Regions from separate parts of the Chryseobacterium lathyri genome, predicted to be linked through region 2. Evidence: riboswitches for the same ligand, from Rfam matches in the RefSeq annotation. Region 2 holds a riboswitch; each other region holds the start of a gene.

Region 1 (10,091 bases), on a different contig from region 2:
AATTGTTCTTATCACCGGTGCCGGCGGAATGATCGCACAGAAACTCTCAAAAAAAATAGAAAACGAATACTCCGTACGATTTCTGACGCGAAAGAAAAGGCATGAGAATGAATTTGAATGGGATATTAAAAACGGAACAATCGATGAATCTGCTCTTGAAAATGTTTCCCACATTATTCATCTGGCTGGCGCCAATATTTCAGAAAAACGATGGACCAAGGAAAGAAAGCGTGAACTGATATCCAGTCGTGTAGATTCTGCAGGACTTCTTTTAAAAACAGTAAAAAAGAAAAAAATACAGCTTAAATCTTTTATTTCCGCTTCTGGAATCAATTATTACGGAACGGTAACAACAGAAAAATTTTATACTGAAAAAGATCCTCCCGGAAATGACTTTCTGAGTGAGGTTGTGGTTTTGTGGGAAAGATCGGCAGATGATTTCAAAGAACAAAACCTGGCAGAAAGGGTTGTGAAAATACGGACAGCCGTTGTTCTTTCTGAAGAAGACGGGGCACTGAAGAAAATGGTTCCCACTATAAAATACGGCATTGGGTCTGCTTTAGGGAATGGAAAACAATACATGCCGTGGATTCATATTGACGATATTTGCTCTATTTATCTGACAGCCCTGAAAAACTCTGATATGGATGGGGCTTACAACGCAGTTTCTCCTCAGCATACTACCAATGAGAATTTAACGGAAAAAATAGCTGAAGTCCTGAAAAAACCTTTATTTATGCCTAATGTACCTGCATTTGTTTTAAAACTGATGTTTGGAGAGCTGGCAGATGCTTTACTGGAAGGCTCACGGGCTTCTTCACAAAAAATACAGGATACAGGATTCCAATTTAAATTCCCTGATCTGAGGGGATCTCTGGAAAATCTTCTGAAAGAGAAGTAATTTAGAAACAAAAAAAGTATTATATACATATCCTAGTGAAGCCACACTCAGACTTTCAAATTTTCCAGAACCTTATTAAGCAAAGCTGTTAATGTTTCTAATTCTGTTTTATCTAAGATAGCAGAAGCCTGATCGGCTACTGTTTTTCGGAAATCTTCAGAATTATTGATCAGAAACTTACCTTTTTCTGTCGCTGAAAGATTAAATATTCTTCTGTCGGAAATACTTTGTTTCTGTTCGACCAGCTCATTACTGATCAGGAATTTGATCTGTTTTGATACGGCTGCCTGGCTGACCTTAAATGCCGCAGCAATTTGTTTTCCGGTAACCTGATCCTTCCGGTATATATATTCTATAATATTGTAATGCGTTGCTGTAACACCGCTGATGTTCCCCTTGTTCATATTAGCCAATATAAAACACTGAAGATCAGTAAACGTATTAAAAAATTGATTCTTTTCTATTTCCATAAAAATACTTAACTTAGTTAACTATTAACAAAGTTAATGAATTATTATGAAAGAAATCATCATCACTCACGCAAGACAGAATAATCTGAAAAATATTTCATTACGCATTCCAAAAAATAAAATAACGGTCTTCACAGGAGTTTCAGGATCTGGAAAATCATCATTGGTATTTGAAACGATAGGTGCCGAAGCCCAACGCCAGATTAATGAGACACAAAACAGTTTCATAAGGAACCGTTTACAGCATTTTGGAGTTCCGAATGTAGAAAAAATAGAAAACCTTAATGTCCCTTTTATCATCAATCAAAAGAGGCTGGGAGGAAATGCACGCTCAACAGTGGGAACAGCAACAGATATTTATGCTTCCCTCCGGCTACTTTTTTCCAGAATAGGAAAACCATTTGTGGGATATTCCAATGTATTTTCTTTCAACAATCCTCAGGGGATGTGTCCCGAGTGTGAAGGTTTGGGCTATGTACAGACCGTGAATACGGAAACTCTTTTTGACAAAAACAAATCACTGAATGAAGGCGCGATACGGTTTCCCACATTTCAGCCTGGAGGATGGAGGCTGACACGCTATATTTATTCCGGGTATTTTGACAATGACAAAAAGCTTAAAGACTTTACAGAAAAAGAATGGGAAATGTTGTTGAATGCCAAAGAACATCTTCCCAAAAATCCGACCAAAGAATGGGGAAAAACAGTCCGGTATAAAGGCGTAATTCCCAGAATTGAAAGTTCATTTCTGAAAAAGGATTCTAAAGAGAATATTACGCGAAAAGATACTTTAAAAAAAATCATAATTACTAAACCATGTCCGCTTTGCGAGGGGAAAAGGCTCAATTCAAAAGTTCTGTCCTGTAAGATTGAAGGTAAAAGCATTGCAGACTGTACCTCACTCTCCATTGATGAACTTCTCGTTTTTATTCAGAGCTTGTCATCGGAAATATATTCTTCTATAATTAATGAGTTGATAAAAAAGCTTCAGAACCTAATTGATATAGGTTTGCAGTATCTGACCCTGGACAGACAAACTGACACGCTATCAGGAGGGGAATCCCAACGGATAAAAATGGTAAAGCAGCTGGGAAACAGCCTTGTGGATCTGCTGTATATTTTTGATGAACCCAGTATCGGCCTCCACCCTAAAGATATTGACCATATTGTAGACATCATCAAAAAAATAAGGGATAAAGGCAATACCGTCTTAATTGTTGAACATGACCCGGATCTCATCAAAATAGCCGATCTTATTGTGGATATGGGACCTGATTCGGGGAAAAACGGCGGTGAAATTATGTATCAGGGAACTTTTAATCATTTAAAAAATGCAAAAGGTAAAACAGCCGATTATTTTAACAAAGCCCGTACTTATAATAACGTCCCTAGATCAGCAAAAGGCTATCTTGAAATTAAAAATGCTCATCTTCATAACTTAAAAAATGTGAGTGTAAAAATACCTACAGGCATAATGAATGTTGTAACCGGTGTGGCAGGATCAGGGAAAAGCACTTTGATCAATAAAGTTTTACCCTTATCCTATCCGGTAACCGTAGTAGATCAATCTGTTTTTACAGCCAGTATCCGTTCAAATCTGTTAACGTATCTCAATCTGTCAAATACTGTCAGAAAACTTTTCTCCAATGCCAATAATGTTTCTGAAAAGCTTTTCAGCCGCAACGGTGAAGGCGCCTGTTCCAATTGCAGGGGATTGGGCGTGGAAAAAATAGACCTTGCTTTTATGGATGATATTGAACAGCCCTGTGAAGTCTGTCACGGATCAGGATATAAACCTGAAGTTTTACAATATCTATACAAGGGTAAAAATATCGCTGATATCATGAATATGACCGTTCTGGAAGCCCTGCAGTTTTTTCCCGGACCCGGATTTGAGCATGAACTCAGTCTAATGATTAAATTAGGACTGGATTATCTGACTCTGGGGCAGCGGCTGGACAGCTTCTCCGGAGGTGAAAGACAACGTTTAAAACTGACCAAAGAGCTGAACCGTACAGATAAGATTATTGTTTTGGATGAGCCCAGCACAGGCCTTCATCCTATTGATAATGAAAAGCTGCTTTCTTTCTTTGATGAACTGATACATAATGGGAATACCTTAATCGTTATTGAACATAACCTGGACATCATCGCTCAGGCAGACTGGATTATTGATATCGGTCCTGGAGCCGGAAAACTGGGCGGCAGTATTGTATTTGAAGGAACCGTGAAAGACCTCTTATCAGCACAGCATTCTGCAACTTCCGTATATTTAAAGAAGCACCTTCGAGGTCAATAGAAGCTGAAATGGCTGCTTACTGTTTATTTTGTGATAAAGATTCTCTGATTTTAAGGGAAATTTAGGGGCTTGTTGAAAAAGAAATATTAATTTAGCATTTATATATAAGGCCTATCAGACCCACATCATTAAATATAAAAGAGAAGATATTCCCATGCAGAATCCTAACATTACTATTCTTAAAACAGAAATTTTATCAGACAACTGGTATACACTTAATAAAGTCACTTACAACATTACAAAAAAGGACGGAACCACAGAAACCCATAGCAGAGAAGCTTACGACAGAGGAAACGGAGCGGTTATCCTCCTTTATAATAAGATTTCAGGTACTGTGATCTTAACCAGACAGTTCAGGCTTCCTACTTTCATCAATGGGAATGCCACAGGAATGCTTATTGAAGCCTGCGCCGGCCTTTTGGACAATGATAACCCCGAAGACTGTATAAAAAGAGAAACGGAAGAGGAAACCGGTTATAAAATTTCTAAGGTGGAAAAAGTGTTCGAAGCCTATATGTCTCCTGGCTCCGTAACGGAAATCCTGTATTTCTTTATCGCTGAATATTCTTCTGAAATGAAGATCGCAAACGGTGGAGGACTCGAAGAAGAGGGAGAGCATATTGAAGTTTTAGAACTTCCTTTTAATGATGCCCTTACCATGATAGACAGCGGAGAAATCATGGATGCAAAAACCATCATGCTTCTGCAGCATTTACGCATCAAAAGTATTGTATAGAAATAAAATGAAAAAATTACTTTTTACACTTTCATTGGCTCTTTCTGCAGCAGTCTTCGGACAGAAAACAAGCAGTAAGAATAACAGTCTGGTACTCTACCCTTACCAGACTTTCAACTGCGATAATAAAGGATATTTTAATCCTGGAAAATATAAAAAAGAGGAAATAGACGGGATTTATAAGCTCCTATATCAGTTCAACAGTGGTTTGTTCGACACTCATGCGGTCTTTAAACTTTCGGATCTTGAAGATGTCCGAAAAAATAAAAACATTTATCTGCAACAATTGGAAAAGCAGTATCAGGAAAAGAAAAGCCAGCTGTATAACCTTAAAGTTATTAATCTTCCCGAGTGGAAAAAGCTTCACCAGGAAACCATTCAGACTTTTGAAAATGAATATCAACTGAAAAAAGAAGAGCTTATCGCCTACTCTGATCCTGCATCACTTAAAAATAGCAAATATTACGATACCTGCAAACAATATATTGATGCTGTTTCTTCTCCAGACAAACAGAAAATGTACACCGTTTGGAAAAACTTTGTTGAAGCAAAAAGCAAGGATAATGCTGATCCACAATCTGTAATAGATAGGTTCAAGGCTCAATTCAACGATCCGAAGAAAGATGATTATGCACTGATTCAATTAATTGGTTTCGGTTTCTACAATTGTGCCAACGGCAGTTTCAGACCAGATCCTAATGATGAGGGAGCGCTTTATGAAAAGTTTGATAAGATCTTTACGAAGCTGAAACAGGACTGTGATGAGCCATAATTTTATTTAAAGATTGAAAAATTTAATGATTTAAAAATCAGCCAGCATTCGTTTTCGGGTGCTGTTTTTTGTTTCCGTAAGAAATTTCTCTTATGAGCCTGAAAAAAAATGATTCGCTTTTATTTCAGACAGCTGTACTGATGTGGAAGGAATTCCAAATTTTAACAGCCTGTCAATAATTTGTTCAAGGTGGGCACTGTCTTTTAACACACATTCAGCAATGAGGCAGTATTCTCCTGTGATTCTTTTACAGCTGATGATCTCGGGGAAGTGTTTCAGGTGGTCAATAAATATTTTAAACTCATCATTTTTAAACTTCAGATGAATAATGACTCTCAGGCTATATCCGAGAAGGCCATAATCAATATCTGCTGTAAAACTTTTGATAACACCGGTATCGGTAAGGTTCTGTACTCTCTCTTTTGTAGCAGACTGAGAAAGGGAGATGTTACGCCCTATTTCAGCATAACTTAATCTGGAATTTTCAGACAGTAACCGTAAGATTTTATAATCAAAATCGTCTAAAACTATTTTCATTGTATTTTTAGATTAAATCAGTAGAAATAATCAAAATTATAAAATTTAACCATTAAATCCATTTTAAAACTATATGAATTAGACAGAAATTTGACATAAAAAAATATGACAACAATTGAATTTTCAGACAATGGAAATACACCATTTGAAAAACTTATTGGCCATAACACTGAAATACTATACCACTGGAACAGACTTGAAGAGACTTTCTTCAAAAATACCAGTTTAGACTCTGATTTACTGGAACAGATCCGAAGAACACTTGCATTTGGCAATGGCTGTGAATACTGCATGGTAAAAGGCGGAAGACCCGATTTCAGCCAGTCAGATCTTAAAATTTCTGTAGCCGTAAGCTTCGCAGAGCTATTCTCTAAAGATCACCGTTCCATACTCAAGAGCCATTTCAGCATGTTGAGAGAATTCTTTTCCGAAAAAGAAATTTCGGAGCTCTGCACCTTTATCAGTTTTATCAGTGCTTCCCAAAAACTGGGAAAAATATTTAATCTGACTGAAGAATATCAACAAAATGCAGTAGTGAGAATGGAGCAGTTAATTTTATTTAAAGATTGAAAAATGTAATGATTTAAAAAATTATAATGGCAGTATCCTATGGGTGCTGCTTTTATTTTTAAATACTTACTCCGTGAATATTTTTAACCTCGGCCATCACAAAAGTGCTGTGTGCACTTCCTATAGAATCTAATGAACCCAGCGTATTGAACACAAAGTCCTGGTAATGTTTCATATCTCTTACCTGAACTTTCAGGAGAAAATCGAAATCTCCTGAAATATTATAGCATTCAGCAATTTCATCAATCTGTAAGATATCTTCAACAAACTGATTTCCTACAGAACGGTCATGGATTTTAAGTTTAATCTGGCAAAAAACAGTAAACCCACGGTTCAGCTTTTCTGCTTCCAGTACAGCTGCATAATGCTTGATATATCCTTCCTGCTCAAGTCTTTTCATCCGTTCGAAAACAGGTGAAGGTGAAAGATTGACTTCTTTTGCAATCTCTTTTACAGTCAATTTAGCATTCTTTTGCAGGATTCTGAGCAATTGAAGATCCCTTTCGTCAAGTCTTTCCACAGAATAATATTCTTTTTGAGGTTATGTTTTTCAAATTTACAGAATTTTTAACTTTAAAATAAGACCAAAACAAAATAATATTCCTAATTTTTGCAAATTAACCAATCAATTCACTTTAATCAATACCTTTGACATAGATTTTGTTCTTTAACATACTTCATCAAACAGAAGAGGTTTTACATAACGTAGATTAATAGGGAATCGTATGAGAATCACGAGCTGTCGCGCAACTGTAAGTAACACGACAAAGGTTTTTATCCAAGTATATCCACTGCCAGAAGCGGGAAGGATGATAAAAACTGTTACAAGTCAGGAGACCTGCCTATTCTGAATTGACAATGCTTTCGCGGTCTGAAGCTTCAGCTCATATAGATGATACTTTGAACGTCCCTGCATTACCGGGAAATTACGTCCTCACTGTATCCATTTATATCTTAAAATTCTTTCCAAACAGCATTGCGGAGCATCTAAAAGAGCCTTTAAAATACTAATTGTCTAATTTAAAGTTTAAAAACATGCAAACGCACATTCTTGGCAGCCCGCGTATTGGCCGCCACAGAGAACTCAAAAAAGCCTGCGAACAGTATTGGTCAGGTAAAACATCATTAAACGAATTACTGGAAACCGGGAAAACCATTAGCCGGCAGAACTGGAAAATGCAGCAGGAAGCAGGAATTGACCTTATTCCCTGCAATGACTTTTCTTATTATGATCAGGTTTTGGACATGACTCTAGCTGTGGGAGCAATTCCCGAACGCCATAAAGAAATTGCCTCAAGAGCAGCCAATTCTGAGCTTGATCTATATTTTGGCATGGCAAGAGGCTACCAGAAAGACGGCCTCGACATTACCGCCATGGAAATGACAAAATGGTTTGATACCAATTACCATTACATCGTTCCTGAATTTCAGAAGAACCAGCAGTTCGGATTATTTTCCAAAAAGATCATCAGTGAATTCATCAGCGCAAAAGAAGCCGGAATAAATGCCAAGCCTGTGATATTAGGCCCTCTTACCTATCTTCTTCTGGGAAAAGAGAAAGAAGACGGGTTTGATAAACTGGACCTCATAGAAAATCTGCTTCCGGTATATATCGAAATTTTAAAAGAACTGGAAAACCATGATGCCACATGGATTCAGCTTGATGAACCTTTTTTAGGTCTGGATCTTACTGAAAAAGCAAGAGAAATCTACCCATCTGTTTATGCTGAAATCAGAAAACAGTTCCCGAATCTTACATTTATTCTTGCTACTTATTTTGAAGGTTTAAAAGACAACCTTTCATTAGCAGCTTCACTTCCTGTAGATGTCCTGCATATTGATCTGGTACGATGTCCTGAACAGCTGGATGAAGTTTTACGTACCATTCCTCAAACATTGAGTCTATCCTTAGGTATTGTAGATGGACGGAACATCTGGAAAAATAATTTTGAAAGATCTTTAAGCTTTATAGAAAAAGCGGTCAGCACCATTGGTTCAGACAGGGTTTTCATTGCCCCTTCATGTTCTCTGCTTCACTCTCCTTTTGATCTTGAACTGGAGACGAATGAAGAAACATTATCTCCTGAAATTAAGCAATGGATGGCTTTTGCCAAACAAAAAGTTGATGAAATTGTTACCTTGAAAAAGCTTGCTTCCGGAAAGGCAGATTACCAGGCTCTGCAACAGTATGCCGAAAATAAAAAAGCAATTGACACCCGTAAAATCTCAGCTTTGATCCACAATCAGGAAGTAAAAGACCGTACGGATGTAACAACTGAAGATGATGCAAAGAGAAACAGCCCGTTCAGCATAAGGAAAGAAGAGCAGCAAAAAGTTCTACAGCTTCCCTTATTTCCTACGACAACGATTGGCTCTTTTCCTCAAACTAAGGAAGTAAGGACATGGAGATCAAAATTTAAAAAAGGGGAACTGACCGCTGAACAATATGATGATCTTCTTAAAAAAGAGACAGAAAGAACCATCCGCTGGCAGGAAGAGATAGGTATTGATGTGCTGGTTCACGGAGAATTTGAACGTAATGATATGGTAGAATATTTCGGGGAACAGCTTTCCGGATTTGCTTTTACTCAAAACGGATGGGTTCAGAGCTACGGCAGCCGATGCGTAAAACCTCCGGTGATTTATGGTGACGTTCACCGTCCGCATCCAATGACGGTTTACTGGTCCCAATATGCCCAATCTTTAACTCAAAAATGGGTAAAAGGAATGTTGACCGGCCCCGTAACGATTCTTCAATGGTCTTTTGTACGTGATGACCAGCCTCGTTCTCTTACCTGTAAACAGATTGCACTGGCAATCCGTGATGAGGTGAATGATCTGGAAAAAGCAGGGATCAGAATCATACAGATTGATGAACCGGCTATCAGAGAAGGGCTTCCGCTCAGGAGATCCGATTGGCAGCAATATCTTGAATGGGCTGTAGAAGCTTTCAGGATTTCATCTTCCGGTGTGGAGAATGCAACACAGATTCATACGCATATGTGCTATTCTGAATTTAATGATATCATCGAGAATATTGCCGATATGGATGCCGATGTGATTACGATAGAATGCTCCAGAAGCCAGATGGAACTGTTGAATGCTTTCGCAGATTTCAAATATCCGAATGAGATTGGTCCGGGGGTTTACGATATTCATTCACCCAGGGTTCCGTCAAAAGAAGAAATGGTTGAATTGCTGAAAAAAGCGCAAGCCGTTATTCCAGCACAGCAGCTTTGGGTAAACCCTGACTGTGGTTTGAAAACCCGCCATTGGGATGAAACAGAAAAGGCTTTGGTTGCCATGGTGGAAGCTGCAAAAGAAGCAGCAGAAACTTTTGATAAAGAAGGAAATTTAGTTAAATAATAGGATTTGTGCAGGAGTTTTTAAGCTCCTGCTTTTTTTGTTTTGGTCAAAAAAATTATAGCATCTTTATGATTACTTTTCCTTTTGCACGGCCACTTTCTACATATTTCACTGCTTCATTCGTATTTTCGAACGAAAAAACTTTGTCGATGACAGGTTTTATTTCTCCTGCTTCTATCAATTTTGTAATTTCTGCTAATTGCTTTCCATCAGCTTTCATGAAAAGAAAAGAATAATTAATATTTTGCTTATCCGCTTTTTTTCTGATTTTACGGCTCAACAATTTTGTCACCAATTTTATATACCAGGGCAGGTTAAGTTCATCTGCAAATGCAGGTGTTGGCGGACCGGAAATTGAAATAATTTTTCCTTTTGATTTCAGGATATTGAATGATTTTTCCAGGGTTTTGTTGTCCTGGCTGTTCAGCACTGCATCATAA
Region 2 (10,091 bases):
AGTTCATCGATAAGGTCGGAAACATACATTTCACGATGGTTGATGAGACTTAAAATACAGAATTCCAGAATTCCTTTGCGCATTTGCGCTTTGGTATTTTCAGTATTCATCTTTAATAAGTTTTGTTAATTAGTTATAGTTTCAGAATAATGTTCCTAGCTAGATGAACCTATTCCGATTTTACATTACAAAGATATGTAATTAAAATGGTAATATGCAATACAAAGTAGTGAAAAAACATAAATAAATTATGTAACTAATTGAAAATCAAACAAATTATTTTTATTGATGATTTTTAGATATGAGAATTTTAAAGACAACCAGATCAACTTTTACTAATTTTTCCTTTTAAGCTGGTAGGCCTTAAAGTAACAAGAGCTTTTTTCTTCAATGCTTTCTGATAGGATATAAAACTGAATTTTTTGTAGAATTTACGGATGATAAGAGCCATTTCCATAATGGCAAAGTGTTCACCAATACAAAGCCTGGGCCCGGAACCAAAAGGGTAGTAAGCGAAATTTTTGGCATTTTCATCATCAAAACGCTCCGGAATGAAAGAGTTTGGGTCTGTCCAATATTTAGGATTTCTGTGAAGACCGGTGATATATAGTATGATTAAAGTATCTTTCGGCCAGGAATATTCATTAAAATGATCATTTTCCAAAGCCTGACGATCAATAGCCCAGGCTGGAGAATGCAGCCGCATAGCTTCTTTGATGATATTTAAAGTAAAAGACTTTTTCATTAAACTTTCAGACGTAAAAACCATTTCCCCCTCGTCTGCAATCTCTTTTTTTAATTTTTCCTCAGCTTCAGGACTTTGACTGATTTCAAAAAAGATAAAGCTTAACGCATTAGCGGTTGTTTCGTGACCGGCGATGAAAAGGATAAGCATTTCATCGACCAATTGCTCATCAGACATCGGAAGTTGCGTATCTTCATATCGTGTTTGGATAAGCATGTTCAGCAAATCATCTTTCTCTTCTCCTGAACTTTTCCGTTTATCCAAAACCCCTTGAATAATAGCTTTTGACCTTTCGCTTTTTTCAATAGTTTTGTCTATAATGCCCAAAACTTTTAAAATTTTAGAATAAAAAGGCAGGCGAACCTCTTTGGCGAAAACTTCCTGAACTTCTGTAATGATTTTACCCAGTTCTTTCACCTGGGTTTCACCAATATCAGAGCTGAAAAGAGTTTTTGCGACAATATTAAAAGCGAGCTTATGAAAGAAATCATAAAGATCTATATCCTGCCCAGGCTGGAATGAATGAAAAGCTTTATCAATTTCCTCTTCCATAATTGAAACCAGGTTGGTGATTTTCGTTTTGCTGAAACCAGGTTGGATCAGCCTTCTCTGTTTCAGCCAGTCTTTTCCGTTATTCGTGAGCAAACCGTTTCCCAGGTACTTTCCTAAAGTAATGGATTGAATCTCAGATTTGTAATAGTTTTTATGATTTTGCTTTAAAATATATTCTGTGAATTCTTTATCCTGAGAAAAAATAAAGTTCTTATTGGTGAAATTGGTTTTGATATAGTAGTTATCTCCTGCAATTTTGTGGTTTCCGGTAATAACCTCTAACGGATTTTTTATTCCTTTAAATAAAGAATACAGCTTTCTTGTTCCTTTAATTTCCGTTGGATAATTGAATTCTGGAGACATATTACAGATATTTCCATTAAAAATACAACTAATCTCTTATATAAAATAGCTTTCAGCCAAAACCCCTATTTTTGCATAGAATTTGTTGAAAAACTAATGCATAAAAATCACCCATGATCAATACAACCACATTATACAGGTCGCTGTCAGCATTGATACTGCTTGGACCTCTTTGTTTCGGGCAATATCGTTTTGCCATCGAAGATGCATCCAGGAAATATAACGCAGAGGTTACAGTTGAAGAATGTCAGGCTGATGCCTGTAGAAATAACGCTGCTATCATACTGTTCAGTAAAAGCGGAGAGAAGCTACAGACTCTTGCTTCCGGAGATTTTGTCATGTATTTTGAAAAAGAGGCGAAACCGTCAAGCACCAGTGTAACAACACTAACCCACGGAATGGTCCATGATAATCCTGTGGTTTTTGGAGATTTCAATTTTGACGGGACGGAAGATGTAGCCATAAGAAACGGCAGTGGCGGAAACTATGGCAGTGCTTCTTTTGATGTGTATGTATTTAATTCCACAAAGAAAAAATTTGTTCTGAGTAAAGAACTTACTGAAATTGCCAGCTCCTATCAGGGAATGTTTGACGTAGATTCCAAACGAAAACGATTGACCACTTATGCCAGATCCGGTGCATCTCTACATTACACCTACGAATATCAGGTGATTCCCAACAAAGGATTGGATCTGGTTTACGAAAAAATCAGTGATTTCAGTGATGAAAAAACGAAAGTGACTGTTAGAGAAAAGATTAATAATAAATGGATCGTTAGAAAATCATCCAAATAATAAAAAAGAAATGAAAATACAAAAGGAGATCGATTTTATCCTGGCAGTTGATGCCCTGAAAAACGTACAGAGAAGAAATTACAATGCCGATGATTCCAGAAGGGAAAATACGGCCGAACACTCATGGCAGATCATTATTTTGGCGCAGATCCTTTATCCGTATGCTAAAAACCGTGCAGATATTGATCTTTTAAGGGTCATAAGAATGCTTTCCATTCATGATTTAGTGGAAATAGAAGCAGGAGATACTTTCCTTTTTGATGAACAGGCGATGGTAGGAAAATTCGAAAGGGAAAAGATTTCAGCGCAGAAAATCTTTGGAATCCTTGATGAACCTTTGCGTGCCGAGTTCTTTGAATTATGGCTTGAATTTGAGGAAGAAAAAACGCCGGACGCTATTTTTGCCTGCGCCATTGACCGTATCATGCCGTTTATCTTAAATTCACACACTTCAGGAAGAAGCTGGACGGAAGCCGGTGTGACTGAAAAGCAGATTAGAAACATGCTGGAAAATGCTATTAGAAGGGCATCGGATGAGATGGGAGAGGCCTTTGAGACATTACTGATCAGAAGCTTGGATACTGACAAGGTTGTTCGGTAGATTTATCGCAAAAAAAATTAAAATTAAAACTGCTGTTTTTTAAGATAAACAAGAGCGTTTCACTTATCAGAATAATACAATTTTACAAATACAATTTTTTTTTACCTTATAAAGGGTTTCGGGCGGCCAAAGGCCGCCCGAAACTTATTCTCTACATTATTCTTATCGGTTTTTTAAACTCATCAATCGCTACAAAAGTGAAATCACCCACAATGGCTCTTTCTCTTTCATACGAGTACATTTGCTCCGTATAGATTTCTACATTCACTTTCATACTGGTTTTTCCGACATAGTCAACTTTTCCGATCAGCTCTACAATGGTTCCTGCAGGGATAGGCTTTTTAAAATCGATCTTATCGCTGCTTACAGTTACCACTCTTTTTCTTGCAAAACGGGTTGCAGTGATAAAAGCTACTTCATCCATCAGCTGCATGGCAGTACCTCCGAAAAGAGTGTCATAGTGATTGGTAGTGTTGGGAAAAACCGCTTTAAAAATTCTGGTCTCGGATGCTGCAATTCTTTCTTCTGTAGTCATATTTCATTATTAATTAATGCGAAATGAAATAATATCAAAATAACAGAACAGTGACAGGAATCATGGAGAATCCCTGAAGCAGTCCATCAGATCAATAAACTTCAAATCGCGAAAGTTTCTTGTTTAAAGAAATAGGCAGGTCTCCTGACTTGTAACATCTTTTATCTCCTTCCCGTGCCCTGCACAGTGGATCCTTGATAAAGACTTCAGTTACTTACAGTTGCGCGACAGTCCGTGATTTTCACACGGTTCCCTTTTAATCTGCGTTAAGCAGAACCAATTTCTGTGATGAATTAGCGTTAAACTTTTTCAGGGCAAAAATAAGAATATTACTGCGAAAAACGACAATTATTCCGGACTATTGTAAATAATCTGGCTCATTACCTTTCCTTCCTTGATGGTCCAAAGTGTGACATATCTGTTTTCACCAGAGCTATTGATCATATAAAGATAGATGTGATCATTGTCAAGAGCCGTTACTCCGACATTATTGAAATCCATGGTAGGCTGGAACATATTTTTAATAGCTTCCCTTACAAAAACAGAACCTCTTCCCGGCTGTTGTACTCTGATGGACTTAATCTCAGTCATCCCTTCCGGAAGCCCGTCTTTAATTCCCCATGGTTTTACTTTATCAATCGTAAGGATCTTTCCATCCGTATCTTTTTCCTGCTTTCTGTAACCGGCATTGGACGGATAAACGTCAATAACCACCTTGGTTCTTTGTGAAGTCGGTATTTTTGGATTGCTGTTGTCTGTGAAGATTAGTGATTTCCCGTTCTTGGATTTAGAAGGTGTAAACTGAGGAAGCTGGTCTATAAAGGCAATACGCCCTTTATTTACCATCCCTTCCTTCTCAAGATTCTCATATCTTACAAAAGGTTTTTCCTCATCCTGCTTTTCAGGATATTTAATCCATACCCATTCCGTTTCTCCGGGTGCAGGTTTTACATAAACAAATACATCCCCTTTACGCATCCGGATCTTGTCTACGATTTTTCTGTAGTCATCCTTATGGACGCGCACGTTGGCGTAGCCTTCTTCAGCTTTTACAACACCAAAAGGAACCTTATTCTGTCCCTTGACAAATGCCAAAGAAAAAAGGCTGAAAGCGGAGAGGTACAATGCTTTGTTTATGGAAATCATTTGATGAAAATTTTTGATCCCTCAAATATATAAATTAAATGTTTTTTTGATCAGTAAAATATAACAGTATTTGATTAAAATGATCAATATGTTCTAAAAAAGTTATTATCTGATCAGAAAATAATAAATTTTTTTGTGTAAAACGTTTCAAATGGAGTATTTATTAATTAAAATTTAATAATATGTAAATAATTTAAACTATTTTTCAAACGAAAATCCATACACAAATAAATATGATCAAAAACCTACTTTTTATGCTTCTGCTTTTTTCAGGTGCAGTACAATTTCAGGCAGCCAGTAGAATAGACAATATGTGCGCAGAATCTGCCTTTACTGTTCCGATGAATTTAGCAGCTTCCAATATCAGTTTTACTTCTGCACATATCACCTGGGATCCTATACCGGGAGCTACAGGCTATACCGTGAAATGGAGGGCCTCAACATCTGCGGTATGGCTCTCGATGAATATTCCTGCCGGGGCCACTTCTGCTGATCTGGATAATCTCACACCCTGTCTGGGGCATATGGTTCAGGTGATTGATAATGCGTCCGGAGATATATCCTTTCCGTTAACCTTTTATACCCATCTTAATTACTGCAGATCCACTTCTACTAATTTGGGAACATTGTATTTATCGAACGTTACGATAACTCCTTCCGGGGGACTTCCGGCAATGGTAAGTGCTTCATCGATGTCAAACCATACGGATTTTCGTATGGACTTACCCCGCCGCATACAGCTTGGGGTGGGTAGTGTAAATAATGTTTTATCGGTAACACCCAGTTGGGCAGCAGTACCGGGGACATCTTATGTAAAAGCGTGGATAGATTTTAATGCGAACGCCATTTTTGAAGCTTCGGAAATGATCGTTTCTACTATGGTAGATTCTACAAATCCTAAAGCTTTTATATTTAATGTTCCTTCTTTTGCCGGTATAACCCAGTGCGGAACAGCAATGAGGGTAATCATCAGCCAAACACAGCCTGCTGGTCCATGCGAAATATTTACGTATGGAGAAGTGGAAGACTATGGAGTAACTTTTGTGAACATGAATCTTGCTGTAGATGAAACTGGGAAATCCAAAGAAATAAGTATCTATCCGAATCCTGCTTCAGACGTTTTATATATTTCAGGACTTTCCTCACAAGCTGAGTATGAAATTTTCTCAGTCTCAGGGCAGAAAGTGGGAGAGGGAAGAACCTCTGAAAATACAGTAGATATTCGTTATCTCGCTAAAGGAATTTACTTTATTCAGCTTAAAAGTAAAGAAAATACAACCCGGTTGAAATTTATCAGGAAATAAATAAAGATAAAATAGCGCTGATTTTTCAGCGCTATTTTTTTATAAGTTTTAAGCTATAAATCCTAAATCATCAGATTCTTTCCAGCTCATCTGCATTAATTGTTGTTTTGAAAGTTCCGTAGTTGACGATCACTTTATTTTTGGAAATTTTCTCAATAGTTCCTACGCTGGTACTTCCCGGAATACGGACACGCTGTCCTTCTTTCATCCAGACGGCACGGTCGGTTTTACGTTTTTCTTCCAGCTTTTCATTGGTTTCAGCAATCTTTTCAATTACATCTTCCTTTTTAAGCTGTTGCGTGATCTTTCTTTTCACCACCTGAAGACGTTTCGATTCATCTTTATCAGCACCTATTTTTCTGAATTTTTCCTGTTCAAGCAGTTTCACAAAATCCTTGACAACGTCTTTTCTGGATTTTCCTTTTACATAGCTGTCGATAAACGTTTCAATCTTATTTCCAAACTGAAGCTTTCGGTGTTCTTCTTCATATAGTTTTTGAAAGTTGAAAAGCTTTTGCTGCAGCTGCTCGTTCAGCTTCTGAAGATTGTCGCGTTTGTCTTCCACAGATTCCTTTCTTTCCGCAAGATCGGTTTTCAGTTTTTCAACTTCAAATTTTTCCTGCTGAAGCTTTACAATCGTTTTATCAAGATTGACAATATCATGTTCTACTTTCTTTTTGGCAGCATGAATAATAAACCTTGGGATCCTGTTCTTTTCGGCTACTTCAAAGGTAAACGAGCTTCCTGCCTGTCCCACTTCCAGCTTATACATCGGCTCAAGGGTTTCCTCATCAAAAAGCATTGCTGCATTTTCAGCATTCGGAAGCTGTTCTATCACCAGTTTGATATTTGTATAGTGCGTGGTAATGATGGCGAAACTCTTTTTATCATAGAAATACTCCATGAAGCTTTCCGCAAGGGCACCGCCAAGTTCAGGATCAGATCCGGTTCCAAATTCATCAATAAGCAAAAGCGTATTGGCATCAGCTTCACGGATGATCCCTGCCATTTTTTTAAGCCTTGACGAATAAGTAGACAGATGATTCTCGATCGATTGGTTGTCTCCGATATCGGTCATGATCTTTTCGAAGAAGAACATTTCAGACCTCGGATGTACCGGTACCAGAATTCCACTCTGGATCATCAGCTGAAGCAACCCAACGGTTTTCAGTGTGATAGATTTTCCTCCTGCATTCGGTCCGGAAATACAGATAATTCTGTTATGGTCTGTCAATGACAGGCTTTGTGGGAAAATAGTTTTGTTCTCTACTTTATTTCTCAGCCATAACAGCGGATGGTATGCGTCTTTTAGCTTTAACGTCCTGTGACGGTTAATCTTCGGAAGAATTCCGTTAACAAGCTCAGCAAATTTTGCTTTTGCTCTTGTAAAGTCAAGATCAAAAATATAAATCTGGTATCTCCAAAGCTGAGGTTGGAATTCTGCCAGTTCCGCAGTCAGTTTTCTGAGGATCTTATCGATCTCTTTCTTCTCTTCCTCTTCACTTTCGCGCAGCTTAAAGTAATGTTTTACAACGCTATCCGGCTGAATATATGTGATAGAGCCTGTTTTTGAAATTCCTAAAACTCTTCCTGCCACCCTTTTCTTAAACCCGGATTTTACTGCTAAAACCCTTTGATCTTCAATAATAGTTTCGCGGATATCATCCAGAAAGTCGCTTTGTCCGTAATTGAACAGCGCACGGTTGAAATTCTCCTGAATGGCTTTTTTAGCCTGTTGAATTTCAGCTCTGAGCTCCTTTAGCACAGGAGAAGCATCACTTTTTACTTCCCCAAAACGGTTAAAGACCTTATCTATCTTATCAATAATCTCTTTTTTGAATTCCAGCTCAGAAACATCTCCTATCAGGTTAGGAAAGGTGTCGGGCATGGTCGGGAAAAACTTCTGAAGTTTTCCTATCTGTTCAGTTAAGGTTTTTATTTTAATGAAAGCACTGTTTTCCAGACGGTAATTCTCGATCAGCATTAATTTCAGCTCACTTTCGATATCTTCATATTCATCGAACGGAATTGCATTTGAACTCTCAAAACTCGAAAGGTACTCCGACGTTTTTTTCAATGAAAGTTCCGCCTCGTCAATTTCCATGGGACGAAGTTGAAGAATTTTTTCTCTCGTTTTCGGAGAATACGCAAATGGAGAGATTTCCGCGAGCAATTGCGGAAACTCTAATTCGTTTAAATCTTCTTTATTTATATACACATTGCAAATTTAGTGAGAAAATGTGATTATTATGTATATTTGAGATATTTACCAAATTAATGATTGAAACAGACCGGCTAATATTAAAGGAAATTAACGAAAGCCACGTAGAAGATATCCTGAAGATTAGAAGCAACGAAACTATTAATCAGTTTGTGAAAAGGAATTCTCCGAAAACGAACTATGATGCTCTGCAATTTATTTTAACGATTAAAGAACGAACTCAGAACGGGCAAACCCTTTATCTGGGAATTACCTATAAAAATCAGCCGAATCTTATCGGAACCATCTGTCTGTGGAATTTTTCTGAAGACAGAAAAACGGCTGAAGTCGGCTATGAATTATTACCGGACTATCACAGAAAAGGAATTATGTCTGAAGCCTTAACAGCTGTTTTAGATTATGGATTTAATAAATTACATCTACAGGAAATCTTAGCGATTACCCACAAGCTTAATGAAAACTCGAAAGGTCTTCTTTTGAAGCATAATTTTGTTTTGGAAGAGAACAGAGAAGATGAGGATTTTCCCGACAATATTATTTTTAGTTTAAAGAAAATAATGAATTGATTTCCCCACAGACTGCATTGTTTAGCATATGAAAAATGAAATAAAATCATTAACAGGGTTTAGAGGTATTGTTGCGCTATGGGTAACATTTTTCCATTTCAGTTACTTTAGAAATTTTTGGATCCAGTCCGTGAATGGGAAGGGATATGTAGCGGTAGATATCTTTTTTGTACTGAGTGCTTTTCTGCTGGCGGTATCTTATTCGGGAAAATTTCAGCACCTGACTTTTGACGGTGTGCAGAGGTTTTATAAGAAAAGAGTCAACAGGATCTATCCCGTATATTTTTTGTCTGTTGTTTTTATCATCCTTTTTATAGCAAAAAATCCTACCTGGGCTCAATTTTTAGTCAATGCAGCACTTATACAGTGTTTTTTTAATCCTAATTATTCATTAAATGAAGTGTACTGGTCATTGAGCACAGAATGGATTTGTTATCTGATATTTCCCTTTTTGCTATGGGGCATACTTAAATATAAACTAAACAGTTGGTTCCTGATCATATTAGGTTTAGCTTTAAGAGGTATTGTTTCTTATCTGCCGGACATATATTTTGATGATGCACCGCTTGAGATAGACAGATCTTCTCAATACCTTGATATCGTTTTTGGAGTAAGTTCTTTATTGCGAACGGTATCCTGCTATTTTATAGGAATTGGCATTGCATTTTTACAGGGAATAAAAATAAAGAAAAGTAACCTTTTTATTTATGGTGTAGTTATTCTATCCTTTTTACTTCTGTACACTGCAAGAGGATTATTTTTTATTCCGTTACTGTCAGCAATTATTATAAAGCATCTGTATTCAGAAAAAAAGAGTCTGGTCAAAAGTTTTTTAGAAACAAAAGCAGTTTACTTTCTAGGAAATATTTCATATTCATTATATATTATCCATTATATCGTAAGGCGACAGAAAATAGTCATTGTAGATTCCTACCATCTCAATAATTTTCTTCTGATTGGATTTTCTATTCTGTTGTCTTATTTTTCTTACATACTTATTGAAAAAAGAGTGAAAATATTTCAAACGTAACTCACCCAGTCATTTCAATAACTATATCATACAATCATTATATTACCAGATTTGGCTATCCAGGAATTAAAGAATATTTTTGTAATATAATTTCGGTAAAGGAAGAATTATATCACATTAATACATTTACAAATTATCATACCAATCCCATGACCTGGACAGAAGTTTTAGCCCCGATAAAGAAAACAGAATATTTTACCAACCTTTGGGAAAAAGTAAAGCAGGAATACGCAA
Region 3 (10,091 bases), on a different contig from region 2:
TCGAAATAATCGAGCGTACATTTGTTGCTTCCCATATTTCCCTCGTTCAGCAGATAAAATCCTTTAATAGGCAGATTTTCTCCGTTGCTTACCTCTTTGGTTTCCGAAGGAACTATATTGTCATCCGTCCTACATGAGAACAGAAAGAAAAGAGTAAAAGCCAGCAGGCAAAAGTTTAGTTTTTTCATAATGTAAAGCTTACAATAAGTTTAAAATTTCTTCCGGGCATCGGATAATTCCTGACCACGTCATAGTATTGATTAAGGACATTGTTGACCTCAAAACCGGCTTTAATCTGGTGAGAATGCCAGTTGAATTTTTTCTGAACGGATAAATCATGCGTGTACCATGGTTGGAGATAATTGGCTTTGATATTATTCAGCTGGGCATCATAGCGTTCTCCGGTGTACATAAAACTGTAATTGAAACTCCAGTCTTTATAGTCTGCCATTAGGGTAAAGGTCAATGCATGCCACGGCACATAGGAGATCTGGTCACCGTAATAATCGTCACTTTTATCAGTATAGTCCCCGGCACGCTGATAGGTATAGCTTACCAAAGGTTTCAGTTTCAATTTATTAATGTCAAATTCAGCCTGCACATTCACGTCTGCTCCGATGATTTTCACTTCACCTAAATTCACCATCATCCATCTGAAAAGATTGGTGGTAGGAACAGCGATAATCTTGTTCTCAACTTCATTATAATAGCCATCCACTTTCACATAAATACCTTTAAAAAATTGATGGTCAAAGAGCTTCTCGTAGGTAAAACCTACATCGTACTGATTTGTGTATTCAGGTTTCAGCATGACATTTCCGATCATGGTGTAATACAGATCATTGAAAGTAGGCATCCTGAAGACTCTTTTGTAGAAGGCCCTTACGGTAAGCTCTTTGGATTTTAAAAGCTGATAGCTCAGGAAAGCGGAAGGGGCCCATTCGGTTTTATCGGGAGATTTTGCATTCATTTTCACGTTTTCATGAACGAAAGTTCCGAGAATACTTCCCAAAAATTTAAACCGGTTCCATTGATAGGTTGTAGCAAAAGCAACGAGTGAAGTATATCGTGTAGGGTATGAAAAATCTCTCAGACTGGCATTGAGATTATTATACTGAAAATCAAAGCTCGCACTTACATCCCAGTTTTGATTAATAGAATAGATATTGGAGTTGGAAAAATACAGTTCCCTCTGAACATAAGAATTATCTATGGGCAGAACGGTTGTTGCCACATTCACCGTATCTAAAAAACGGGTGTAATCATAGGCAAATTTAGCCTTGAACTGAGTTTCAAATTTTGGGAACAGCTTTTTACGGAAACTGGCCTGAACAAAATAGTTTTCATCCAGCATCTGCTGACCTTTAGGGGTGAAATTATTATTAACAATGGCTGTGGGAACTCCACGATCGGAAATATAGCCGTAGCCGCGTACGCTCCAGCTTCCATCATTAATGGTTCCGTTTAAGGCGCCTTCAAAACGTTTCGCCCGGATGTAGGAATCATATCTTCTTGCAATGGTATCATTGGCAACAGATCCATCAGAATTTTTCTTTTCGTATTTATACTTATACAACCCATCGCTTTGTACAAATTCCGAGCTGAAACTTGCCGAAATTCTCTCTGAAAGCTTCTGTTCCACACGGAAGGAAGGATTAAATAAACTGATGGAGCCTAATTTCAGCTTCACCGTTAAGTTGGTCTTCTGATTCCCTTTAAAAACTGGTATTTTAGGCTGAAGATAAATAGATCCGGAAGATCCGAAATCCTTTGCCGGCTGAAAAATTTCACTTTTCTGACCGTTATACAAAGAAATCGCTTCAAGATCATCCAGTGAAAACTTTCCAAGATCCACGATTCCGTTCTGAACATTTCCCAGCTGGATACCATCATAGAAAACACCCACATGCTGGCTTCCCATACTCCGGATATTAACAGTTTTCAGGCCGCCCATCCCACCATAGTCTTTGATCTGAACTCCCGAAAAATACCGTAAGGCATCGGCCACCGACTGACTGTTCAGTCTTTCAAGCTGTTCTCCGGAAAGTACCTGTGCAGGAAGAATTTCTTTAAAATCTTTTTTGTAAAGCTGGATAGGAAGAATGGTTTTCTCCCTGATGGTGTCTCCGGATTGAGAGAATATAAGTTGAGATGCCATCACAAATAATGTGATAACAACTTTTTTAAACTGTGAAGCAGTACATTTTCTGACCATTAGCTCATTGAGAATAATGCTGACGCTAATGGATATAAGATAGCAAAGATAAAGCGCAGCTGTTACTGCACAGAATCCTTGTTGTCCTAAGCTTTATTCCACGAAAGCATCAAACGTTTATCTTCTGGCAGGTCTTCTGACTTACTCCGTTTTTGAAATCCTTCCCATTAAAAAACAGTGGATATACTCTTCAAAAACTTTGATGTGGAGCTTACAGCAGCGGGTCTGTCCTGGATTTTCACCAGGTTCCCTTTTAAGTGCTTTTTACAGCGCACCAGATTGCGGCAAAGATAGAAAATAACTTAATATATGCAATAACGGCATAATAAATTAATTCTCAACACTATGAAAAAAAGAAAATATTAAGAAGATGTATTAAAAACAGGTGGCTCGGGAATCTCAGCCACCTGTTTTTTAGATTAAAGTTTGAAATTTTTACGAGACTAAAGATTGAACAATCTGTACCTGGTGGCTTTGGCCATTATATTAAATTCCAAAATTGATAAAAACACTGAACCTGGATTTTGCTTCAATGTCCCCGCTTGCCAGATTGGAATAAGCAGGCAGCATGACTTCTCCACCCAGGCTGAACTTTTTATAAGAAGCCTCAAAACCGACTTTTCCATATAAAGCGCTTCCGGCTGTTTTGGGCAATACCTCGTCAAACTGTTTGTTTTTATCATAGACTTCGCCCTGAAGTCCGCCTTTGGCAGAGAAAATGGTCTTTTCATTTCCTGCAAGCTGATAAAAACCTGTTGCGGCATAATTCCACTGGTTTCCAAAACGGTAATTCTTTTTGTTTTCGGTTTTTACGGTGTAATCTGTGTTGATCAGTACAGCCAGTTTATTCTTTTGAAACTTATAGTTCAAAGCAGCCTGATAATCCCAGCTTCCCGTTCCCAGTTGAAAACTTGGATTGACTCCTGAAGCTCCTTTTTCATCAAATTTTCCCAAAGGAATTTTCACCCCCAAACCACCGTTGAGCTGATGGAAATGATCTTTGGAACTGAGGATCCGGTAAATTCCCATCAGGTTCAGATCTCCGATTCCATTAATGTTGATATCGCCCTGCATTGTTCTCTTCTCATGAAAATGAAATGGCAGGCTGGCGTATACACTCAGCTTTTCTGTCAATGGAATTTTTCCCCAAACCTGCAGGGTATTGAAATACTGATCCTGTGTAAGATCTTTTACAAAAAGGTTTTCTTTGGCTTTATAATGCTGGGCAAAATATTTGATCCCGATAAACTGCGGGTTCAGCAAAGACTCAAAACCGGAAGAACCATTTCCTGCCGCACAGCCGCAAGCATCACAGTCATCCAATATAATATTATTTATAGGATCTGCGATATACAGACTGTCGTTGATGGTTTTAGCCTGACAGCCCCATGATAATGTCAGGCTCAGTATAAAAATTATTTTTTTCATGCTCATTCTGCAAATTTTGGATTAGAAATAAAGTTTTGATCAGATAAGGTTTTCAAAAAGGCGATGACAAACTGCTTTTCCTGTGTATTCATCGCAATTCCGATATGCCCGTTCTGTTTCAGCTGCGGATCCAGATTGGGATTGTCTTCCACATTATCTGAATAGAAATTAAGAACTGCGGCCAGCGTGTAAAACCTTCCGTCATGCATATAAGGTGCGGTATATTCTACATTTCTAAGACTCGGTACACGGAATTTCATCCAGTCTTTCTGATCAAGGGTTACACGATGACGGCCCGCATCTTTGAACTGGGCATTGTAATACATTCCCGTATTCCTGAAACTCTCGTCGGTAAATAATTCTCCGCTGTGGCACGAAGCACATTTTTGGCTAAAAAGAGCCAATCCCTGAGATTCCTCAGAGGTGAAATTTTCTTTTCCCTGTTTCACCCTGTCATATTTCGAATCTGCAGAAATCATGCTGACCATAAACTGTGACAAAGCCTTCAATACTCGTTCACCGGTTATATTTTCGTCACCATATGCCGCCATGAAGAGTTTTTTATACTTCTGATCATCCTTTAATTTAGAAATCACTTCGGGCATGGAACTGTCCATTTCATTGGCATCCGTGATCGGAATGATCGGCTGCTCATTCAGATTATGGATCACTCCATCCCACATATACCTTTTCAGGAAGGCCATGTTTTGAATGGGTGGTGCATTACGGATTCCAATTCTGTCGTCCACTCCATGACTCACAGTGTGGCCGTGATGCGTGAAAGCATTTTCCTGAATATGACAGAAACCACATGATATGGTGTTGTTTCTGGAAAGCCTGCCCTCGTAAAATAATTTTCTTCCCAGCTCTACTCCATTTTTCGTCACCGGATTACCGGATGCATCGAACGTCATCTCCGGAAAGTACGACGGAAACTGCAATGAATAGGCCTCATCTTTTTCCAGCGGCTGCATTACCTCATCTGAACAGGACCAACAGCTCAGAAAAGTAATGACCAGCAGCATTGTTTTTAATAAAATCCTAATCATTATGAACATGATCTACTTTAAACATTGCAGCAAGGTTATTGGTAACATCCACCAAGTGCTGGCTTGAACCCATCATCATATTGTTTTCTGTATTTAGGGAAAGTGTTTTACTTCCACTCAGAAACTGATTTAAATCTGCAAGGATGTGAATGGAAGGTCTTACCTGAGCCGTTACTCTGGCGGTTGTCGGAAGATTCAACGTAATTTCCCGGTAAAGATCCGGCGTATTATTAGCCGTTACATTTCCCATGTTTCCGGTGTGATTCATGAATTCCGTATCTGCGGAGGCAGTTCCGTATTTACCTTCCAGTTTTACAAAGACGTAACCGGCTGCCCATGACCATGACATCCCTTTCTGCTTGGCTTTCGTCCAGAATTCTGCCTGCCCGTTTTGCCCCAACAGATAAGCCTTTTGACTGATCCCAAGTCCGAATTTTACTTTCTTATAATTATTTTTCGGGATTCCGTTCAGATCAAGGTAAACAACTCCTGCAATGGCATCTGCCTGATCTACGATGAAAGCACCTTTATCAGGGTTATTTTCATTGTATTTGAATTCATTACCGCCTTCGTCAATCAGTGTGATGTTGCTGATAACATATTTTACAGCGGAGAAATTATGTTTCTGCCCGGCAGCTGAAGTCTGTACAGTTTGGTTAAGTACGATATTCCCCAGGTTATTGAATCCGTTTTCAAATTTGATCTGAAGGTTTCCGGTTGAAGTATCCTGTGGATCGTCATCATCGCTGTTTCGGCATGATGATAAAGTGAATAAATTAAAGGCAATAAAGAGTAATGATAAAAATTTATAAATTTTCATTTTGATTTTTTAAGTTGAATTTTTAAAATAGAAATGCTTTTGAATGGGTGAACATTCATTTTTTTTAACCACAAAAGGCACAAAAATTTTTTGACACTTTAGTTATTTAAAGTGTATGGAAAAACTGCATAGAAGAACGCTTAAGCTTTTAAAATCTTCGGTTCTTTGTGGTTGATAAAGATTAAAATTGAACTTAAAAAACCGGTGGTTTGAATATGTGTTTGAGAAACAGAAAAGAATAGGCTGTTTCGTAGAGAAAATTGAAGTTCAGAGAAAGAAAACTTTCTGCTTTTTTTATTCCTGTAATTTCAGGAAGCGTACAGATATCAAGAATTTTCTGTCCTGAATTTTTGGTTTTGTTTAAAGGTGAAGAATCTGAATTATTCGTTTTTGCGAGTTCTTTGCTCAGGTAGCATTTACCGTTACAGTGAAGCTCCGGCTTGCTTTTATTGATGCAGAGAACGGTGGAAATATAATCATAATTTACAGCATACTCCACCAATGGGATCAGAGGTCTGAACGCCATATAAAGAGTGAGGAATATGCTGCAAATTAAATTCATCTGTTATTTCTTGCTTAGGGCTTCATCATATCTTCTGCTTACCTCTTTCCAGTTCAGCACATTCCAGATGGCAGTAAGATAATCTGCTCTTTTGTTCTGGTATTTCAGGTAATAAGCATGTTCCCAAACGTCAATTCCTAAAATCGGAGTTCCTTTTTCTTCTACTACATCCATCAAAGGGTTATCCTGATTCGCTGTAGAAGACACAAATAATTTTCCGTTTTTATCCACAGAAAGCCATGCCCATCCTGAACCGAAACGGTCTGCACCTGCTTTGCTGATCTTTTCTTTGAACGCATCCATGCTTCCGAAAGTTTCCGTGATCGCTTTAGCCAGCTTTTCAGAAGGCTTGGTGTCTTTTACAGGTGTAAGAACGGTCCAGAAAAGCTCGTGGTTGTAATGTCCTCCTGCATTGTTTCTTACTGCCGGCGTAAGTTTGGAAACTTCTGAAAGGATCTGGAAGAGGGTTTGCTTCTCCTGAGGTGTTCCCGCAATTGCCTTATTCAGATTGGCAACATAACCTGCAGCATGCTTTGAATAGTGAATTTCCATTGTCTGTGCGTCTACCGAACCTTCCAGTGCATTGTATGCATAAGGAAGCGGTGTCTGCTTAAACTGCGCAAAAGCAAACTGTGCGGCGAATACGGCACTTAAAGCTGCTATTTTCAAAATCTTCATAACGTTTTGTTTTATGGTTTAACAATATTTTTATACTTATAGAAGGAAAGCAGGAGGATGGAAAAGGGAAGTCATTTCTGTCTGAAGACGACTATACTTCATCTACACTTCATCATCTTATCTTTTTAATCATCTGCATTCATGAGTTCCATTAATCATTATCTTCTGCATTAAGACTCCTCTACTCCATGATCTCAATTTCATTGGTCTTTTAATCATTTACATTAAGACCATCATTCATCATTATCCGCATCATTAACTTCCAACTTCATTCTTCCATCTTCCTTTCCCAAATCTATTTCAATAATTTCTTAATATCCTCTATCAATATTTCCCGGTCTGGATGATACTTTCCGTTAAGTTTTGGAGTTTTTCCCTCAGGATCTTCATAATTCAATCCTGAATAATACAGGATGGGCATATTGTCTTTATTGTATCTGCAACGGATATTTCCTTCTTTATCCACCAAAGCGATCATTCCGCTGTGGTTAAGGCTTTCGCTGTCGTCTTCCTTATCTCCCACATAGATATTGAACTGGTCTGCCAGTTTTCCGATATAATCTCTGTTTCCGGTAAGAAAATGCCAGTCCGGAGATTTTGCGCCTACACTTTTAGCATGTTCTTTCAATGCGGCAGGTGTATCATTTTCCGGATCTATACTTATTGAAATAATCCCAAATTCAGGACTGTTTACCTCATCTTCAATAAATCTCATATTCCGGTTCATCACAGGACAAATCGTAGGACATCTGCTAAAGAAAAACTCTACCAGATATACTTTTCCCAGCATGTCTTTATTGGTGATTTTTTTATTATTCTGGTCGGTGAGTTCAAAATCGGGAACCTTCATTACGGTATACAGGTTCTTCTTGAAATATCCCATTCCTACACCTATTCCCAGAAACAGAAGAGCGAAAATCGCAATCGGAATGATTACCTTTCTTTTTGCTCCGTTTTTGGTCTTATTATTTTTGGGCATATTTCTCAGGATTTTTTTTGAACTCGTCTTTACATAGGCTACTGCAAAAACCGTACGTTTTATTTTTATAGACTGCTGTATCTTTCATATCATCTTCTGTTTTCATGTGACAGATAGGATCTTCCGCATTGGCAAATTTTACTTTTTTAACCGTCGATTTTGAAGAGGCAGTGCTCTTTTTATGTTTTACTTTAGGGGTTTCCTGGCCACAGGCGAATAATGAAACTGACAATAGTGCAGTCAAAATAATTTTTGATTTCATTTTAATGGTAAATTGAAATTGATAGTATGATGAATGTGTAAATTAATTTTTAATACAAAGCTAACCACCCGTTTCTACTGCAGATTGTTTAAAAAAACATAATTAGGCAATAAAATCCGAGGATATTTTGATTAAAAACTAAAAGAATAGTTGAAATTAAGCTAAAGGAGGATGGAATATCCTGGAAAAGTATTCCGAAGCATGACCAATACTATAATCTGAGTGTATAGCCTCATCTTCAGGCTCAGATTCTTTCTGTCCTAAAAATGAAAGGGTATCGTGGGAAACAAAAACATCCAGGACGGATATTTTGATGACCTGGGAATTATTGGACTGCTTTTCTGTTTTCGCCAGTTCTTTGCTGACGTAGCACTTCCCTTTACACGTAGACTGAGGAATATTTCTGTTCTCACAGAGATTTTTTACAATATAATCATAGTTCACGGCATAGTTCACCAATGGCAAAACAGGGCGTAATGCAATGGTAAAAATGATGAATATGGAAATAAAAAGTCTCAATGATCAGTTCTGTTGTACAAATATACTACTCAAATTGGGTTTATGGATTATTTATGATGAATGTCATTGATTAATTTTAGATTAGGGATTAGGGATTAGGGATTAGGGATTAGGGATTAGGGATTAGGGATTAGGGATTAGGGAAAATAAGGTTTCTTGTAGTTGTGATAGTTTTCCTCCCGCGGATTATGGGATTTCGCAGATTTTTTTGCTGTAATAAAAAACCTTATAGGTTTTGGAAACCTATAAGGTTTGGCGTTTCATATTTTTTTAATGGATGATGCATTGTTTTTAATCGCAAAGACGCGAAAGAGATTACAAAAAGACTGTTTTAAGGCGCTAGGATTTTATCTCCGATAAAATTTGGATGCTAATTATCTTACAGTCTAAAACCTTTTATTTAGCACCTGCTACCTACTACCTGCAACCTACCATCTACTCCCTTATCCCTACTCCCTAATTAAACTTCATCCTCTGAATCCTCACCGCATTTAAAATAGCCAGCATCGCTACTCCCACATCTGCAAATACGGCTTCCCACATCGTTGCAAGGCCTCCAGCCCCCAACGCTAAGACTACAGCTTTTACTGCAAAGGCTAAAACAATATTCTGCCAAACGATCTTTTTAGTCTGCTTACCGATATTGATCGCCATTGGGATTTTGCTCGGTTTATCATCCTGGATAACGACATCTGCGGTTTCAATCGTGGCATCGCTTCCGAGGCCTCCCATAGCGATTCCTACGTCACTAAGTGCTACTACCGGAGCATCATTTACGCCATCGCCAACAAAGGCTACAGTTTGATTTTTGGCTTTGATTTCTTTTACTTTATTGACTTTGTCTTCCGGTAAGAGATCTCCAAAAGCACTGTCAATACCCAGTTGGTCTGCCACATATTGTACAACGGTATTTTTATCCCCACTGAGCATGGTGGCTTTTACGCCCATTCTGTGCAGACTTTCGACGGTTTCTTTGGCATCGCTTTTTATACTGTCTGCAATGGTGATGTAGCCTGCAAACTTTTTATCATAAGCTATGGCAATTAGCGTGTAGACAATATTGGCGTGATTGGTATCGTAGCTGATATTGAATTTATCCATCAACTTAAAATTACCTACCAACAATTCTTTTCCATTGACTGAAACTTTTAAGCCATGTCCTGCAATTTCTTCCACATTTTCCAGGGGAAGAGAATGATCAATCTCTCCTGCATAATTATGGATTGCTGTAGCTACAGGGTGTGTACTTTTGCTTTCCAGGGCATTGACTAATTTTAGGATCTCTTCTTTATTGAATTCAGGCTGAATGCTTACTTCCTGTACTTTGAATACACCTTCCGTCATAGTTCCGGTTTTATCCATCACCACATTCTGGATCTCTGCGATACTGTCTAAGAAATTACTTCCTTTAAATAAGATTCCGTTTCTGCTCGCTGCTCCGATTCCTCCGAAATACCCCAGCGGAATGGAAATCACCAATGCACAAGGACATGAGATCACCAGGAAGATCAGGGCTCTGTACAGCCAGTCTCTGAACCGGTAATCACTTACAAAGAAATAAGGCAAAAGACAGATTCCT

Evidence for each region. Region 2 has a riboswitch for cobalamin ahead of LC418_RS15935 (acyl-CoA thioesterase). Riboswitches for the same ligand answer to the same signal wherever they lie in the genome.
Region 1: another riboswitch for cobalamin. It lies ahead of metE (5-methyltetrahydropteroyltriglutamate--homocysteine S-methyltransferase); the one in region 2 lies ahead of LC418_RS15935 (acyl-CoA thioesterase).
Region 3: another riboswitch for cobalamin. It lies ahead of LC418_RS04080 (TonB-dependent receptor plug domain-containing protein); the one in region 2 lies ahead of LC418_RS15935 (acyl-CoA thioesterase).

The regions. Positions count from the first base shown of each region.
Region 1 covers NZ_JAHXYG010000003.1:605,685-615,775, reverse strand. The annotation lists gene LC418_RS12190 (TIGR01777 family oxidoreductase) at 1-901, shown strand, start outside; gene LC418_RS12185 (MarR family winged helix-turn-helix transcriptional regulator) at 949-1,305, opposite strand; gene LC418_RS12180 (ATP-binding cassette domain-containing protein) at 1,418-3,670, shown strand; gene nudK (GDP-mannose pyrophosphatase NudK) at 3,825-4,406, shown strand; gene LC418_RS12170 (hypothetical protein) at 4,414-5,178, shown strand; gene LC418_RS12165 (Lrp/AsnC family transcriptional regulator) at 5,269-5,715, opposite strand; gene LC418_RS12160 (carboxymuconolactone decarboxylase family protein) at 5,821-6,285, shown strand; gene LC418_RS12155 (Lrp/AsnC family transcriptional regulator) at 6,344-6,805, opposite strand; cobalamin riboswitch at 6,960-7,145, shown strand; gene metE (5-methyltetrahydropteroyltriglutamate--homocysteine S-methyltransferase) at 7,321-9,651, shown strand; gene LC418_RS12145 (NADP-dependent oxidoreductase) at 9,707-10,091, opposite strand, start outside.
Region 2 covers NZ_JAHXYG010000005.1:6,586-16,676, reverse strand. The annotation lists gene LC418_RS15955 (PadR family transcriptional regulator) at 1-110, opposite strand, end outside; gene LC418_RS15950 (cytochrome P450) at 326-1,660, opposite strand; gene LC418_RS15945 (XAC2610-related protein) at 1,774-2,454, shown strand; gene LC418_RS15940 (HD domain-containing protein) at 2,465-3,055, shown strand; gene LC418_RS15935 (acyl-CoA thioesterase) at 3,207-3,590, opposite strand; cobalamin riboswitch at 3,708-3,886, opposite strand; gene LC418_RS15930 (hypothetical protein) at 3,939-4,736, opposite strand; gene LC418_RS15925 (GEVED domain-containing protein) at 4,970-6,040, shown strand; gene LC418_RS15920 (endonuclease MutS2) at 6,111-8,258, opposite strand; gene LC418_RS15915 (GNAT family N-acetyltransferase) at 8,318-8,827, shown strand; gene LC418_RS15910 (acyltransferase family protein) at 8,856-9,857, shown strand; gene LC418_RS15905 (uracil-DNA glycosylase) at 10,007-10,091, shown strand, end outside.
Region 3 covers NZ_JAHXYG010000001.1:894,263-904,353, reverse strand. The annotation lists gene LC418_RS04085 (YncE family protein) at 1-188, opposite strand, end outside; gene LC418_RS04080 (TonB-dependent receptor plug domain-containing protein) at 185-2,158, opposite strand; cobalamin riboswitch at 2,325-2,509, opposite strand; gene LC418_RS04075 (transporter) at 2,702-3,643, opposite strand; gene LC418_RS04070 (cytochrome-c peroxidase) at 3,646-4,692, opposite strand; gene LC418_RS04065 (MbnP family protein) at 4,685-5,512, opposite strand; gene LC418_RS04060 (hypothetical protein) at 5,706-6,074, opposite strand; gene LC418_RS04055 (superoxide dismutase) at 6,078-6,752, opposite strand; gene LC418_RS04050 (SCO family protein) at 7,048-7,731, opposite strand; gene LC418_RS04045 (YHS domain-containing protein) at 7,718-7,993, opposite strand; gene LC418_RS04040 (hypothetical protein) at 8,150-8,512, opposite strand; gene LC418_RS04035 (heavy metal translocating P-type ATPase) at 8,969-10,091, opposite strand, start outside.